4 regions of the Arthrobacter sp. SLBN-83 genome follow, and region 2 is predicted to be linked to each of the others. Evidence: riboswitches for the same ligand, from Rfam matches in the RefSeq annotation. Region 2 holds a riboswitch; each other region holds the start of a gene.

Region 1 (3,691 bases), 3.0 Mb from region 2:
CTTCGCGTGGGCAGCTTCCAGTACGCGCGTGCCACGGAAAACATGGAGCTCCTGAAGCGGTTGGCGGACCACGCCATCAGCAGGCACTACCCCCACGCCGCCGGCGCCGACAACCCCTACCTCGAACTGTTCGCCTTGGTCGTCTCCGCCCAGGCGGAACTGGTGGCCCGCTGGATGCTGGTGGGATTCGTCCACGGGGTCATGAATACGGACAACATGACCATCTCAGGGGAAACCATCGATTACGGCCCCTGCGCGTTCATGGACGCGTTCAATCCCGCCGCCGTCTACAGTTCGATCGACGTCAGTGGCCGCTACGCCTACGCCAACCAGCCGGTTCTGGCCGAGTGGAACCTTGCCCGGCTGGCGGAGGCGATGCTGCCGCTTATCCACGAAGACCAGGAGCAGGCGGTTGCCCCGGCGGTGGAGGTGCTGGGCCGGTTCCGGGGGCAATACAGCAGGGCATGGACCAGCGGGATGAATGCCAAACTCGGCCTCGGCAGCGGGGAGAGTGACGGGGAAACCATGTCCGCGCTGGTGGACGGCACCATTGCCATCCTGAAGGACGGACCCGTGGATTACACCCTCTTCTTCCGTAACCTTGGCAAGGCGGCCCGGGGCGACCTTCGTCCGGTGCGCGGCATGGTCCTTGATTTGGCTGCGTTTGATTCCTGGGCAGAGCGGTGGCAGGCACTGAAACCGGACGCGGAGCTGATGGACAGCGTCAACCCGGCGTACATCCCCAGGAACCACCTCGTGGAGGAGGCGTTGGCCGCTGCCACGGGCGGAAACCTGTCCCCCTTGCAGCAACTGCTGGAGGCAGTCAGCGACCCCTTTACCGAACGGCCCGGGCTTGAACGCTACGCGGAAGGCGCCCCTGAAGACTTCGGCAACTACATGACCTTCTGCGGGACCTGACAGCTGCAGATGCGAAGGGCGGATGCGGAAAAGGGCGGCAGCCGGTTTTACCGGCTGCCGCCCTTTCTTTTTATGCCTGCGCGGTTGCGCGAAGATTAGGCGACGCGGACCGCGGAGTAGCCGCCGAGCCAGCTGATGGAGTGCACCTGGGTGTCGTAGCCGTTCACGCCGCCGCTGACAACCTGGCCGTTGCCGGCGTAAACGCCCACGTGGCCGGAGGTGATGATCAGGTCGCCGGGAGCAGGAGCGCTTACCATGGTGCCGTACTGGAAGAACTGGGTGGGGGCAAGATCGCCGACGGACTTGCCCACCGAGCGCAGCGCCTTCTCAACCATGGCGGTGCAGTCCTGCTTGATGCCCAGCTGGCCGTAGGCGTTTGCCAGGATGGCAGCGCCGGTGCCCGTGCCGGTGGGAGCTGACACAGGGGTGGCCGAGGCGTAGGACATGTTCATGCCGGTGTTGGCCGGAGCGGCGGCTGCAGTCTGCACGGGTGCTGCTGCGGGAGCCGGAGCCGGTGCCGCGGTGTAGCCGGCACCGGGGATCTGGATCTGGTCGCCCGGGTAGATGACCGAGGACAGGGCCAGGCCGTTGGCGGACAGGACATCGTTCAGGCTGACGCCGTAAGCAGACGCGATGGCACCGAGGGTATCGCCGGAAACCACGGTGTGGACGCTTCCTGCTGCCGCTGCCGGAGCCGCAACGGGGGCGGCAGGTGCGGAGTAGGCCTGCACGTTGGTCTTTTCAGTGGTGTCCGGGCCGGTGACACCGGCGTGGGCCGGCGCGCCGACGCCGAAGGCAATGCCGGACGCTGCAGCAACTGCCAGCGCGGGGCGGCCCAGCGAGCGGGCCTGGGACTTGGCTGTCACGGCGAGGCCCTCGAGAACAATCGAGCGGGCCGGAGTTGCGCGGTGACGGGCAGTGGTGGAATTTTTTGACACGGTTGATCGCCTCTCCCATGCCTGCGGGGTGAGCTGTCGGGTTCGGGCTGGAGATACCCGGCCGGAAGCAACCCCGTAACGGACGGAGGCGCTATCGACTTAACCCCAAGGCCACAAGTGGCCGCGGAAACTTGGTTCCCCCGTCCCTGCCAGCTGGAGCGGTTGTATCCCATGATCAGCGGCAGGGCTCGGCATACTGATGGGAATGTCCCGACTGAGAGGGACACCTGAAGACCATAACCCACATGCGGCGGCATTGTCACATTTGGATAACATACGAGGTCCCGCTCTCGAATTCCGCAAACGTTTGGATGTTATCGGCGGCCGGGTTTGACCTCGTCTAATGCCAGGGCATCAGGACAGGTAACGCTACGGATACGGACGCGCGGTCACAGTGCTGCCCCCTCATCGCAATGGCCGTTTCCATTCCGACACTCCGCCGTCGGACCGCTAGGCTGTTTCCATGCCAGATTTCGACCGGTTCCGGGAGCTGCTCGAAGAGGAGCGGGCGCGGCGGCTGGAGCTGCTGCCGGCGCTGCGGGCTGACATCGCGGCGGCGAATTCGGCCCGGCAGGACTCCAATGTCGATGACGAGCACGATCCCGAAGGGGCCACCATCGCTTTCGAGCTTTCGCAGGCTTCGGCGCTCCTGAAGCAGAGCTCGGCCGGCCTGGACCAGATTGACGCGGCGCTGGCCCGCCTGGCCGGGGGAACCTATGGCATCTGTGCAGTGTGTGGACAATCCATTGCGGAAGGCAGGCTGGAAGCGCGGCCATGGACGCCGTTCTGTATTCTGCACGCGTCTTCGGGCCGGGGACGATGACTGGCTCGGCGGACATGGTGTCCGCGGCGGTGGAGTTCGTTGACCGGACCCTCCAGAACGAGGGCGCCTGGTACCGGGCGGACGACGTCGGGAACCGGCTGGGCTGGGCGATGGACTCTTACGGCTCCTCCATCGGAGCGGTGCGCGGCACGGTGCGCGATGCGCTGCGCAAATTCAAGGACCTGGACCACGACGCCACGGTGATGCTTGCCTCCGCCCTGTGGGGACAGCCCAGGCCCGGCTCCCGCCCGGTGTTTGAGCGCCGGTTGGCGGCCGTGGTGCTGTTGCAGTCAAGGGTGCGCCTGCTCCGGCACTCGGACCTGACCCGGCTGGAAGGCTTCCTGCGTTCTGCCCAGGCGGCTGAGCTGGCGAAACCCCTCCTTGCCGACGTCCTGGTGCCGCTGCTGTCCGGCCTCGGGGAGCGCGAGCGGCAGCGCGCCGGTGTGGTCCTTGCGAGGTGGCGGGACGACCCGGATCCGCAGCTTCAGGCAGCGGCAGCGGCTCTCGAAAACGATTTGCCCCTTTGACCTCGAAAACCGGGAGATCCACATGAACGAGCACTTTGACCTTGACCGTTTTGTTGCCGCGCAAAACAGCGGCGGAACCTATGACCAGGCGCTGGGGGAGCTGCAGGTCGGCAGGAAATCCGGGCACTGGATGTGGTTCGTCTTCCCGCAGATCTCCGGCCTGGGGCAGAGCGCAACGTCCCGCAAGTACGCCATCTCGTCACTCGCCGAGGCACGCGCCTACCTGGACCACGAGGTACTGGGACCACGGCTGCTGGAGTGCGCGCTGGTCCTGGCGAACCATGCCGACCAGTCCGCCGAGGACATTTTCGGCGGCATCGATGCCAAAAAGCTCCGGTCGTCCATGACACTGTTTCTCCGGGCGGCACCCGGAGAAACAGTGTTCAAGACCGTCCTGGCCCAGTTCTTCGACGGCGAGCCGGATCCTGCCACCGACGAAATCCTGGCCGCCCAGGCCGCTGACTGACCCCAAGTTGACGGGTCAG
Region 2 (3,691 bases):
AGGAGGATCACGGACGGACGGCCCAGGACGTCGGTGGGCCCCACCACGGGGTCGTCCCCCTCGGCCACGACGCTCGCCTTGCCCGTGAGCACAAGCACCAGCGCCCGGCGGAAAGTAATAACCGCCAGCGGTTCATATCCAGCATTCAGAACGAGAGTGCGCATGCACTTACCTCTTCACGGCCGCACCCGTCAGGGGCACGAGGGCCGGCTGCCCTCGGCATGTCCGGGCTATGGATCGACATCACAAGAGTAAACAGAGAAGTGCAAAATCAGGTAATCGCCGCCCTGGTACCGTCCCGGAAAACGGCGACGCCGGGAGGCCGTCCCCGCCTGCGGGAACTGCCTTAAAAAGCACAGGACCCCCGCCACGAGGGCGGGGGTCCTTGGACATTAGGCACGGGCTGTCGCCTGTGCCGGACGTGGGGTGCTTACCTGACGTGGATGAACACCGGTCCGGAGCCCACGTTTGCACTGAAGACTACGGTGTCGTTGCCGTTGAAGCCACCATGTACGGCCATGCCGTTTCCGGCGTAGACAGCGATGTGTGCCATTCCTCCGCCACCATCGGCGTAGTAGATCAGGTCACCGGGCTGGGCCTGGGAGGCGGGCACAGTGTCACCGAGGGACAGGTACCCGGCGGGCCAGTCGTGGAAGTGGATGCCGACGGCGGCCAAGGCGTTGGTCACCAGCATGGTGCAGTCCTGGTGGACGCCGAGCTGGGCGTAGGCGGCCGAGAGGATTGCGGCACCCTTGCCGCTGGCGGAAGCCTGGGCTGCAGGAGCGGCCGGGGCAGTGGCGGTGGCAACCTTGGCCGTGACCTTGGGAGCGGCAACGGGCTGGGCAGCAGGCTCCGCGGCGGGAGCAGGGGCAGCTTCCTGCACTTCAACCTGGGGCTCCGGCTCGACGACCGGGGCCGGCGTGGTGGTCACAGCGGGCTTCTCAAAGCTGATGGCAATGGTGGAAGCGGCGGAAATCGGGGCGTCGACCGCGGATTCAACTTCCAGCGCGGAGGCGGGAGCGGAGTCGCGCTTGACGTTTGCGTCGGCGGCGTTCGCCGCAATGCCGCTGGTCAGGACCAAACCGGAAGCAGCGGCAATGACCGCGGCCTGGCGGCCCATGCCGCCGGCGTTGTCGCTGACAGCCTTGGCAATGACAGCGATCGAGTTGGTCTTGGTGACCTCGGCGCGGTGCCGTGCGGTAGCACGAGTCGTCATCAGTTCTCTCTTTCGTTTTCCTTGCGACCGCGTGTAGGCAGGCAAAGGGTCATAGACGCGCCGGCATCTTGGGGGTACGCCGGCGCGTCCCGAACGGGGATGTGGTTTCTAGCGAAAAAGCTTTGGGCAAAGAAATAGCCCTTGGAGCATGGAGCCCAAGAACTACTTGTTGAGGTGGTAGTACGACGAGGTACCGGTGGCTGCAGGCGAGTGGAGCAGCGTGCCCTGCGAGGGGTTGAGTGCGCTGATCATCATGCCGTTGCCGACGTAGATGCCAACGTGCGCGCCGCCGTTCTGGACAACCAGGTCACCGGGCTGCGGTGCGGAGGTGGGGGTCATGATGCTCCACGCGTTGGTGCGGGGAATGCTGATGCCGGCCTGGGCGTAAACCCACTGCACGAAACCGGAGCAGTCCCAGCCGGTGACGGGGCTGGTGCCGCCCCACACGTACGAGTGGCCGATGCCGGTGTAGGCGATGGCTGCGATGCCTGAGGTGGCTGCGGAGGACACGGTCTCGGCGGTCTTGGTGACCGGGGAGGCGTCCTGGCCGGCGGCGGCGGCAGCAGTAGCGGTGCGGTTTGCCGTGTCGGTGGACTGCGTACGCACAGCTTCCACCTTTGGAGCAGCAGTGGTCTTGACCACGGGACGCTCGAAGGAAACTGTGGCCGTGGGGGCAGCGGTGACGGCGAGGGCCGTCTGGGCCGAACCGGATTCGGTGGAAGCTGAGACACCGGCAGTGGTGTCTGCAGCGGTGGCCGGCAGGCCCATGCTCAGGATGAGGCCCGATGCGGCTGCCACAACGGCAGCCTGGCGGCCTACGGTCCCGGCATTTGCACTCACGGCCTTGGACACGGCATCCAAGGGGTTGGTGCGAACCGTTTGCGCACGGTGGCGCGCAGAATTATGGCGTGAAGACACGAAGGTAGCCTCTCCCAATGCCTGCGAGGTGAGCTGTCGGATTCGGATGGGAGTCACCCGGCCACGCTGCTTCCTGGGAAGCTTGTGACTTAACCCCAAGGCCTTCTGGATGAAGGCCAAAATTGGTTCCCCCGCCCCTGCCAGACGATGAAATGCGAACGGACCTTGAGCGGTGGCAGAGTTAGGCAATCCACTCAAGAGCGTCAACTTCGGAAAAGTTGACGCGAGTTAGACGGTACAGCAGTTTTGTTTCAATGTCACATTCAGGTCACGGCGGGTCACAGCGATCTGAGAGTGGACAATCATTCGGTTACAACCAGCCCATGGGATCGACCACTTCGCCGTTGACCTGGACCTCGAAGTGCAGGTGGCAGCCGGTGGACGCGCCGGTTGTGCCGCTCAGCGCCACAACGTCCCCACGGGACACGGTCTGCCCCACCTTGACGTTGAAGGATGACAGGTGGTTGTACGTGGTTTCCAGCCCGTTTCCGTGGTCAATGACAACCCGGTTTCCGCCGCCGAACTGATGCCAGCCCGCGAAGGTCACGGTCCCGGTGGCAGCGGCCAGGACGGAGGTCCCGCACTGCGCCACGAAGTCCTGGCCCCGGTGGAAGTCGCCCGAACCACCGGTGATGGGACTGACCCGGTAGCCGAAGGGGGAAGCGGTGACAAGCGAGGCCAGCGGTGCGGCCAGGGTGCCGGCTGACGCGGCGCGCGTTACGGAGCCGGCCGACTGGGCACTCAGGAGTTGCTTCAGCTTTCCGTCCGGGTCCGCCTGGGTCACCACTGCCGAGCGGCTGAAGTCGATCTGGGCACCGATATCGGCGGAGATTTGGGGCTGGGGCGTTACGGAAGAGGCTGCCACCGGGGAGCTACCGGCGGTGTCAGTGGCCATGACGGGACTCGTGGCAGGCACGGTTACGGTCAGCACCAGGCCGGTGGCCGCAAGGGCAATGCCGGCCTTCTGACCTATGCCGCTGGCAGCGGCAAACTCCGTCATCTGGCGGAACGGACCCCGGCGGCGGCGGGCGTCGCGATGGAGGTCGCGGGGACGCTCCGCTGCGGCAGCTTCGACAACCCGCGGCGCCGAAGGGGGGCCGGCAGCACGGCGGCGTCCCCGGGGGGTCTGCATGGTCAAGAAGGGTTCCTCTCTGGAGAAGCCTGCGGAGTTAGCTGTCGGATTCGGGTCAGAGAGATCAAAGACCCGGCCCGCCAGGGGCAAGCTTCTGCGCAGGGGTATTCCCGGAAGAATCCTTCACTGGAGAGGCTTGCTGCTGACGGACTTCACCCCAAGGCAGTCCCCCGCTGCCGATTGTGGTTCCCCCGCCTCTGCCAGTAACGACTCGTGCACCTGACCCGCTGGCAGAGCTCGGCTCCGGATCAGGTAACGCTTAAGTTTCAACGACTGGTTCTACTATAGGGGCTTAAGACCCTTGGTAACAATTCCGTTATCTTTGCGTTGAAGGGCAGGCGCGGGGTATGGCAGCCCGGCTTTAGCCCTGTTCGATGGCCACAAAGACATGTGCGGCCACCTCGGGCGGAAGCTCCAGCGCTCCT
Region 3 (3,691 bases), 890 kb from region 2:
GAATGAGCTTTGCCATGTTAGTTAATCCCTTCCTTAGCCGCGGCCAGCGCCGGAGTAAGGCAGCAGAGCAACTTCGCGGGCGTTCTTGATTGCCTGGGCGATCTTGCGCTGTTCCTGCACCGTAACGCCAGTGACGCGACGGGCGCGGATCTTGCCGCGGTCGGAGATGAACTTGCGCAGCAATGCTACGTCCTTGTAGTCGATGACAGTGATGTCAGCGGCCTTCAAGGGGTTGGACTTTGGTTTGGGCTTACGGAGTTCAGCCTTAGCCATCGTGGAGCTCCTATTCTAGGGAGCCCGTGGACATTGATCCACGGGATGGTGGTGGTCCGGCAGCGATAGCTGCTTTGAGTGCGTTGCACACCTTGGCAGTTCCGGCGCCGGGCCGTTGTTTGGGTTTTAGAAGGGAGGTTCGGAATCGGGGCCGTTGCCCCAGCCGCCTGCGTTGGATACACCGGGCGTGGCCCAGGGATCATCCTGTGCAGCCTGCTGGTTGCCGCCGCCCCAGCCTCCGCCGGAGTTGCCGCCCTGGTTTCCACCAGAGTTGCCGCCTCCGAAGCCACCGCCGCTGTTGCCGCCGCCGAAGCCGCCGCCACCCTGTCCGCCGGAGCGCTGGGTGCGGTTGACCTTGGCGTTGGCGTAGCGCAGGCTGGGGCCGATTTCGTCGACCTCAAGCTCGATGACGGTGCGCTTTTCGCCTTCTTTTGTTTCGTAGGAGCGGCTCTTCAGGCGGCCGGTCACGATGACGCGCATTCCCTTGGTCAGGGATTCGGCGACGTTCTCGGCTGCTTCACGCCAGACAGCGGCGCGGAGGAACAGGGTTTCCCCGTCCTTCCACTCGTTGGACTGGCGATCAAAGGTGCGGGGGGTGGAAGCGATGGTGAAGTTCGCTACTGCCGAACCGGACGGTGTGAACCGCAATTCCGGGTCATTGGTGAGGTTACCGATGACCGTAATGGTGGTCTCGCCTGCCATCTACTGCCTCCTTGTTCGATCCTGGGTGAAGAGTGCGTTTCCTGCGGGGTAAAGAATGAAGACGGCTGAATTACTCAGCAACAACCTTCTGCTCTTCGGGGCGGGTGATCTTGGTGCGCATGATGGTCTCGTTAAGAGACAGCTGGCGGTCAAGTTCCTTGGCGGTCTCCGGCTTGGCGGTGAAGTTCACCACGGCGTAGATACCTTCGGACTTCTTCTTGATGTCGTAAGCCAGACGGCGACGGCCCCAGATGTCAACCTTTTCGATGGTTCCACCATCGTTGGTGATGACGTTCAGGAACTTCTGAAGCGACGGCTCAACGGTACGCTCTTCGACCTCGGGGTCGATGATTACCATCAATTCGTAAGGACGCATATGTGAACCCACCTCCTTTGGGCTAAGCGGTTACGGCATTTCCGTAACAGGAGGTTCATTTGCGATTCCGTGCAATGCCTTGCCGCCGGAACGGAGGCAGGACGCAGCACAGACTTCACTATCTTAGTGCATTTGGACCCGATAGGCGATCTGTGCCTGACTCAAAGGCTAGCCGCGTGGTTCCGGGGACAGTCAGCCCCAGTGCTGCTATGTGGAAAACCGGGCCAGAGGCCGGGCTGCCTCCAGCTCGGAGGACTTCCCGCATGCCTCCCGCGTGAGCCCCGTTACCTAATTGTGATTTTAGCGCCGGGTTCGTGTACGGTCGAGCGGGGGCCGCCCCCAGCCGGCCCCAATCCCGGATGACGCCCAACTCTGCCGCTTCCGGTGATCCACCAAGTACCAGGCAGAGGCGGGGAACCCAAGTCTCACGGGCCTGGCTTGCGCCTGCCCTGGGGTGAAGCCGCGCACGCGGCCGGATGCCTCATCCGAACCCGACAGCTAACTCCGCAGGCGTTGAGAGGTAACTTCCCCATGCCCGCACACCGCAAACACAGCGCCGACCCAGCGCCCCGTTATCAAAACGAGACAGCTTCCAGCTCTCCCCTCCTTCCTTCCACCGAAGCGAAACAAGGCGCCGCGCGGCGGCCGTGGCCCCTCGCTGCCGGCCTCGCCGCAGCGCTTCTCGGGGCGGCTTCCCTGGGCCTCGGTTTGGCACACAGTACCCATCCCACAGATGTAGCCCGGGTGGCGAGCGCCTCCGACACCGGCAGTGGTGTCCCCGTAAACGATGCCCCTACACAGGAGCCTTCAGCTGCTCCTGCCCCCGCAACGCCGGCTCCGGCGCCCTCCCCGGCCACCGCTCCCGCGCCGGTCCCGGCGCTTCCCCAGCCCGCTGCCGCCGCAGAGCCACCGGCACCCGCCGCCCCTGCCACCCCCGAAGCCCCCATCGCCGTGGCGCCCGCCGCAGCCCAGCTCGCCAACAGTGGCGCCCCGGTGCCTACCGGAGTGCCCGGGAACTGGAGCCTGGCGTTTGCCGACGACTTCAACGGCGGCGGACTGGACACGGCCGCGTGGTCCGGCTGCTGGTTCTCCCCCGGCTGCGGAACCATGAATAAGGTCACCACCAGCCCCGCGAACGTCTCGGTGGCCAACGGAAACCTTGCCCTGGGCCTGGCATCCTCCACCTCCGGGGCGTTGGTGTCGACCAACCCGAAGGGCGGGGCAGGCACGGGCTTCCAATTCACCACCGGCTACGTGGAGGCCCGCATCAAGTTCCCCGGCAACGCCAACGGCCTCTACAACTGGCCCGCGTTCTGGACCACGGGGCAGTCCTGGCCGGCCACCGGCGAGAACGACATCGCCGAGGTGCTCCAGGCCAAGATGACCGTTAATTACCATTCCACTTCCGGCTCCCAAAACCAGGGCGGCGTGGGCGGGAACTGGGCCAACGAGTACCACACGTTCGGCCTGCACCGGATGGCCAACTCCTCGGATGTGTACTTCGACGGGATCAAGGTCAAGTCCTACCCCACGAACGACGGAAACGCTCCGCAGTACATCGTGCTGAACGTCGGCGCCTCGTCCACGAACCCGGCCTACGGCCAGCAGTCGCAGATGCTGGTGGACTACGTGCGGGCCTGGCAGTAGCAAGCCACGCACCTGGTGGTGAAGGGCGACGGCGGGACCTCCCGCCGTCGTCCTTCTGCTTTTCCTGTGGTTTCCCTCAAGGTTGCCCAAAGCAACCCTTCCACGCGGGGTGTGATCCATTACACTCTTGCAATGAAGCTCCTGTACGTGACCGAAAGCGTGCCCAACCGGGACCCGGAACTGGGCGATGGAAGCTCCATGATTCCGTACGAGGTGATCCTGCACCTTCCTGCGGATGTTGCCGTCACGCTGCTGACGTTCTCCGGCCCCGTCCCGGTTCCGGCAGACATCAGGAACCGGTGTGAAGCAGTGTACGAACTGGCACCCCGGGAAGAACTTTCAGCCTTTGTGCGGTCCCTGGGCGGCCTCACCGGCTTGGGAAAACAACGGCGTGCCACACCGTCCGCCCGAGCTGCAGCAGCACGCCTGTCCGCCGGCCAGGACGCCACACTTATCCACGGACCGCACGCCCTCTTCCTGTCCCATCACGTCACCGGGCCCCTGGTGCTGCAGACGGTGGACCCCTGGTCCATCCGGGCCGGGATGGACACAGCGATCGCCCGGACCTTCCGGGCCGCCTACCGGTTGCGTGAAGATCTGGCGGCGCGTGCTGAGCGGCAGTTGCCGCCAAGAGCCCGCCTGCTGACCGTCGGGGCGCAGGATGCTGCCGCGTGGTCCGCCAGGCTGGGCAGG
Region 4 (3,691 bases), 160 kb from region 2:
CACCGCCGAGGTGGGCTTCCTGGGCATGGCCCGGGACGAGGAAACGCTGGACATCATCACCTACGCCGAGCGCCTTCCGGAGGACCTGACGGGCCGCCAGGTCTTCGTGCTGGATCCCATGCTCGCCACCGGCGGCACCCTGCGGGAGGCCATCAAGTTCCTCTTCAAACGGGGCGCGTCCGACGTCACCTGCATCTGCCTGCTGGCGGCCCCGGAGGGCCTGGCCAAGCTGGAAGAGGAACTGGGCGACGCCAACGTGCACATCGTCCTGGCCTCCATCGACGAGAAGCTCAACGAGAAGTCTTACATCGTTCCCGGCCTGGGCGATGCCGGCGACCGGCTTTACGGCATCGCAGGGTAGTTTTCACCCTTTTTCGATCGGTGTCCCCCCCGCTAGCCTGTGCGGATGGACTGGAAACTCGAACTTGTCTTTGTCCCTGTATCCGACGTTGACCGCGCCAAGGATTTCTATGTCAACAAAGTGGGTTTCAATGCCGACTACGACGAGCGGCCTTCGGACGACGTCCGCTTTGTCCAGCTGACGCCGCCCGGTTCTGCCTGCTCCATCTGCATGGGCGAGGGGCTCTTGGACGCTCCTCCCGGCACGGGGACCACCCTTCAGATGGTGGTCGATGACATCCAAAAAGCGCACGACCACCTGAAGAACAATGGCGTGGACGTCAGTGATATCGAGGTGCTGCCTTGGGGCCACTTCGTCTACTTTGCCGACCCGGACGGCAACAAGTGGGCCGTCCAGTACATCCCGTGGCGGAATACGGGGCAGGACAACAGTGCGCAGGACGCCGGGCAAGGCAACAGTTGAAAGCAAACCGCGGGCCGCATCGTGATGATGCGGCCCGCGGTTTGCTGGAATCCCTCAACTTTGCCCCGTCAACAAGGAGTACGACGGCGGGTGCTGGGGACGCGCCGTCGTGCGCCCCCAAAGGTGGGGAGATTCAGTGGGTGGTTCCCACTTCAAGCGCTGGCGCCAGGGGAGGGGTGCCTAGTACCAGTTGTGTGCCAGGTGGAAGTTCAGTGCGCCGCAGGGGGACTGGTAGCTCTTCTTGATGTAATCCAGGCCCCAGTTGATCTGCGTGCGGTAGTTGGTCAGGTAGTCGGCTCCCGCGCTGGCCATCTTCTCGGCAGGCAGGGACTGGACGATGCCGTAGGCCCCGCTGCTGGGATTGGTGGCCGTAGTGGTCCAGTCCGACTCCTTGGTCCACAGCGTCTGCAGGCACTGCATCTGGTCAGGTCCCCAGCCAAAGGTGGCCAGCTGGCCAGCTGCATACGCCTGGGCGCCGGCCGGATCATTAACCGCGACGACGGGCGCAGGCTCAGGTGCGGGTGCCGGAGCGGGTGCGGGTGCCGGAGCAGGTGCGGGTGCCGGAGCCGGGGCTTCAGCTGCGGGGGCTGCCGGTGCAGGCGCGGGGGCTGGATCCGCTGCCTGGGGCGCCACGCTGATTGCAGCCGGAACCGAGGATGCCGGGTTGGAACGGATTTCGCTCTTCTCAATGCTCATTTGGGCGTCGGCCGCTGCCGTGGAAGAGTTTGAATCGGTGGATGACACCGGAGTCATGCTGCTTGTCGCCTGACCTGCCGCGCCAACCCCCACCAGCACCGCGCAGGATGCTGCGAGGATCCCGGCTCGCGTGCCGAAGCTGGTTTTCTTGGCGGGCTTTGTAGCTGCCTGCTGCTCTGCCCGGTGTTTAGCCTTGGCATGCAGGCGTGATTCTGCCGTGTTTTTGGACATGATTGATCGCCTCTCACACCTGCGGAGTTAGCTGTCGGGTTCGGATGAGGGCATCCGGCCGCACGGAAAGATCACGTGCGTGCTTAACCCCAAGGGCGTTCATTGCCCGGGACGGTGGGTCCCCCGCCTCTGCCGTTGCTCAATCGGAATCCGGGGAAGCGGCAGAGCTTGGCGTCAACCCGGGATATGCGGCCCGAACGGGAGCCGCACCCAATCGACGGTACAGGAAAAGTACGTCAATGTCACATTTAGGTAACGGATGTCACGATCTCCAGCGCGCCGGTTTGCTGCGGGCGCCCCGTCCAATCGTTATTTTGCGTACGCCGGGGGCTGTTGTTACCTGGCGAGGGCGTAGACAGTAGTGCCGCCGATGCTCTGCGGAGTGAAGTTCTCCGACACCCACTGCGCGATCTGCCCGGCGGCATCCGAACCGGAGGTGGACCGCATGGTTCCGCCGCTGATGAAGTAGTGGATCTTTCCCTGCCTCACGAGGTCCTGGAACTGCGCCAGGGTGGGGGAGGGGTCGGTGCCGTTGAAGCCGCCCACCGCCATTACCGGCAGTTCCGTTGCCAGTTGGTACCCGGCGGCATTGTTGGAGCCCACTACCGCTGCTGCCCACGTGTAATTGGATGCGCCGTCCTTGAGCGCGGCCACAAGATCCGCCGACGGGGTGGGTGCGCCGAGAAGTCCGCCCATGCCGCCCCCGGGGCCGCCGGCAAATCCGGCTCCGCCTTGGGCTGTCCCGCCAGTCCCCCCAGTCCCACCGGGGTTGGCCTGCTGCTGGAAGCCCTGTCCTGTAGAGCCCTGTCCTGTAGAACCTTGTCCTGCAGAGCCTTGTCCCATGAATCCCTGCCCGGGGAAGCCTTGCCCCGTGCCCCGTCCGGACGTGTTTCGGCCGGCTGCACTGAAGCCTCCCGGCCCGCGTCCGCCGGCGCCGAAGCCGGAGGCTGGCCCTGCGCTGACGATTGCCCCGCTGTGCGCCGTCGCCGCGGTGGTGAAGGAGTAGGCCAGGGGGCCGGCGAGCGACGCAACAACGGCGAGGGCCGCCGTCGTCCGCTGCACGGAACGCAAGCCCAGGAACCTGTTGAGCCCGATACCTGCTGCGGCCGCCAAACCTCCGGTGAGCACCAGCCAGCGCACCCATGGGCCGTAGGCGGACGTGGTTCCCAGCAGGTAGAAGGCCATCACGGCTGCCATGGCCACCGCAGCAGCCAGGAAGATGCACGCAGCTGCTTCCCGGCGGTGCTGCCACAGCAGAACGCCGCCCAGGCCAGCCAGTCCGGCGATGCCCGGCGCCAGTGCCACCGCGTAGTAGGGATGGATGATGCCGGCCATGAAGCTGAACACCAGGCCCGTCACCAGGACCCACGAGCCCCAGATGATGACGGAAGCGCGGACGGCATCTGTCCGCGGGGCCCGTCGTCCCACCCATAGCAGCCCCGCCGCAAGGATGAGTGCGGACGGCAGGAGCCACGCAACCTGCCCGCCAAACTCGCTGTTGAACATCCGGAACAGGCCCGGAACACCCCAGCCGTTACCGCCGCCCACGCTGCCCGTTTCGTCGCCCGTCAACCGGCCCAGCCCGTTGTAACCCAGGGTTAGTTCCAGGATGGAGTTGTTTTGCGACCCGCCAATGTAGGGCCGCCTGTCCGCCGGAGTCAGCTCCACAGCCAGCAGCCACCATCCGGCGGAAACCAGCATGGCTGCCGCCGCGGCAACCAGCCGGAGCAGCCGCCGCCACATCCCGGAGGGGCCCGCCACCGCGTAGGCCACGGCAAATCCCGGAACCACCAGGAGGACCTGCAGCTGTTTGGCCAGGAAACCAAAGCCAAGGAACACCCCGGCCAGCAGGAGCCAGCGCAGCCGGTCCTCCTGGACTGCGCGCAGGACCCCGTACGCGGCGGCAGTCATGAGCAGCACCAACAGGGCGTCCGGGTTGTT

What was found. A riboswitch is a leader RNA that binds a small molecule or an ion and turns the genes downstream of it on or off. The one in region 2 is predicted to bind cyclic di-AMP.
Region 1: it holds a riboswitch for cyclic di-AMP, as region 2 does, so the genes downstream of both, FBY30_RS16535 (LysM peptidoglycan-binding domain-containing protein) here and FBY30_RS02335 (C40 family peptidase) in region 2, are expected to answer to the same signal.
Region 3: it holds a riboswitch for cyclic di-AMP, as region 2 does, so the genes downstream of both, FBY30_RS06465 (glycoside hydrolase family 16 protein) here and FBY30_RS02335 (C40 family peptidase) in region 2, are expected to answer to the same signal.
Region 4: it holds a riboswitch for cyclic di-AMP, as region 2 does, so the genes downstream of both, FBY30_RS20615 (hypothetical protein) here and FBY30_RS02335 (C40 family peptidase) in region 2, are expected to answer to the same signal.

Annotation. Positions count from the first base shown of each region.
Region 1 covers NZ_VFMX01000001.1:3,525,114-3,528,804, forward strand. Annotated here, with positions in the region: gene FBY30_RS16530 (protein adenylyltransferase SelO) at 1-918, shown strand, start outside; gene FBY30_RS16535 (LysM peptidoglycan-binding domain-containing protein) at 1,014-1,856, opposite strand; cyclic di-AMP (ydaO/yuaA leader) riboswitch at 1,860-2,030, opposite strand; gene FBY30_RS16540 (TraR/DksA family transcriptional regulator) at 2,320-2,679, shown strand; gene FBY30_RS16545 (DNA alkylation repair protein) at 2,676-3,206, shown strand; gene FBY30_RS16550 (DUF1810 domain-containing protein) at 3,229-3,672, shown strand.
Region 2 covers NZ_VFMX01000001.1:524,253-527,943, forward strand. Annotated here, with positions in the region: gene FBY30_RS02325 (HNH endonuclease) at 1-164, opposite strand, end outside; gene FBY30_RS02330 (NlpC/P60 family protein) at 431-1,216, opposite strand; gene FBY30_RS02335 (C40 family peptidase) at 1,379-2,068, opposite strand; cyclic di-AMP (ydaO/yuaA leader) riboswitch at 2,139-2,316, opposite strand; gene FBY30_RS02340 (M23 family metallopeptidase) at 2,445-3,266, opposite strand; cyclic di-AMP (ydaO/yuaA leader) riboswitch at 3,277-3,488, opposite strand; gene FBY30_RS02345 (metal-dependent transcriptional regulator) at 3,628-3,691, opposite strand, start outside.
Region 3 covers NZ_VFMX01000001.1:1,419,110-1,422,800, reverse strand. Annotated here, with positions in the region: gene rplI (50S ribosomal protein L9) at 1-16, opposite strand, end outside; gene rpsR (30S ribosomal protein S18) at 34-273, opposite strand; gene FBY30_RS06475 (single-stranded DNA-binding protein) at 400-975, opposite strand; gene rpsF (30S ribosomal protein S6) at 1,046-1,351, opposite strand; cyclic di-AMP (ydaO/yuaA leader) riboswitch at 1,732-1,878, shown strand; gene FBY30_RS06465 (glycoside hydrolase family 16 protein) at 2,096-2,998, shown strand; gene FBY30_RS06460 (glycosyltransferase) at 3,131-3,691, shown strand, end outside.
Region 4 covers NZ_VFMX01000001.1:683,322-687,012, reverse strand. Annotated here, with positions in the region: gene upp (uracil phosphoribosyltransferase) at 1-361, shown strand, start outside; gene FBY30_RS02995 (glyoxalase superfamily protein) at 407-823, shown strand; gene FBY30_RS20615 (hypothetical protein) at 1,004-1,750, opposite strand; cyclic di-AMP (ydaO/yuaA leader) riboswitch at 1,756-1,916, opposite strand; gene FBY30_RS02980 (glycosyltransferase family 39 protein) at 2,087-3,691, opposite strand, start outside.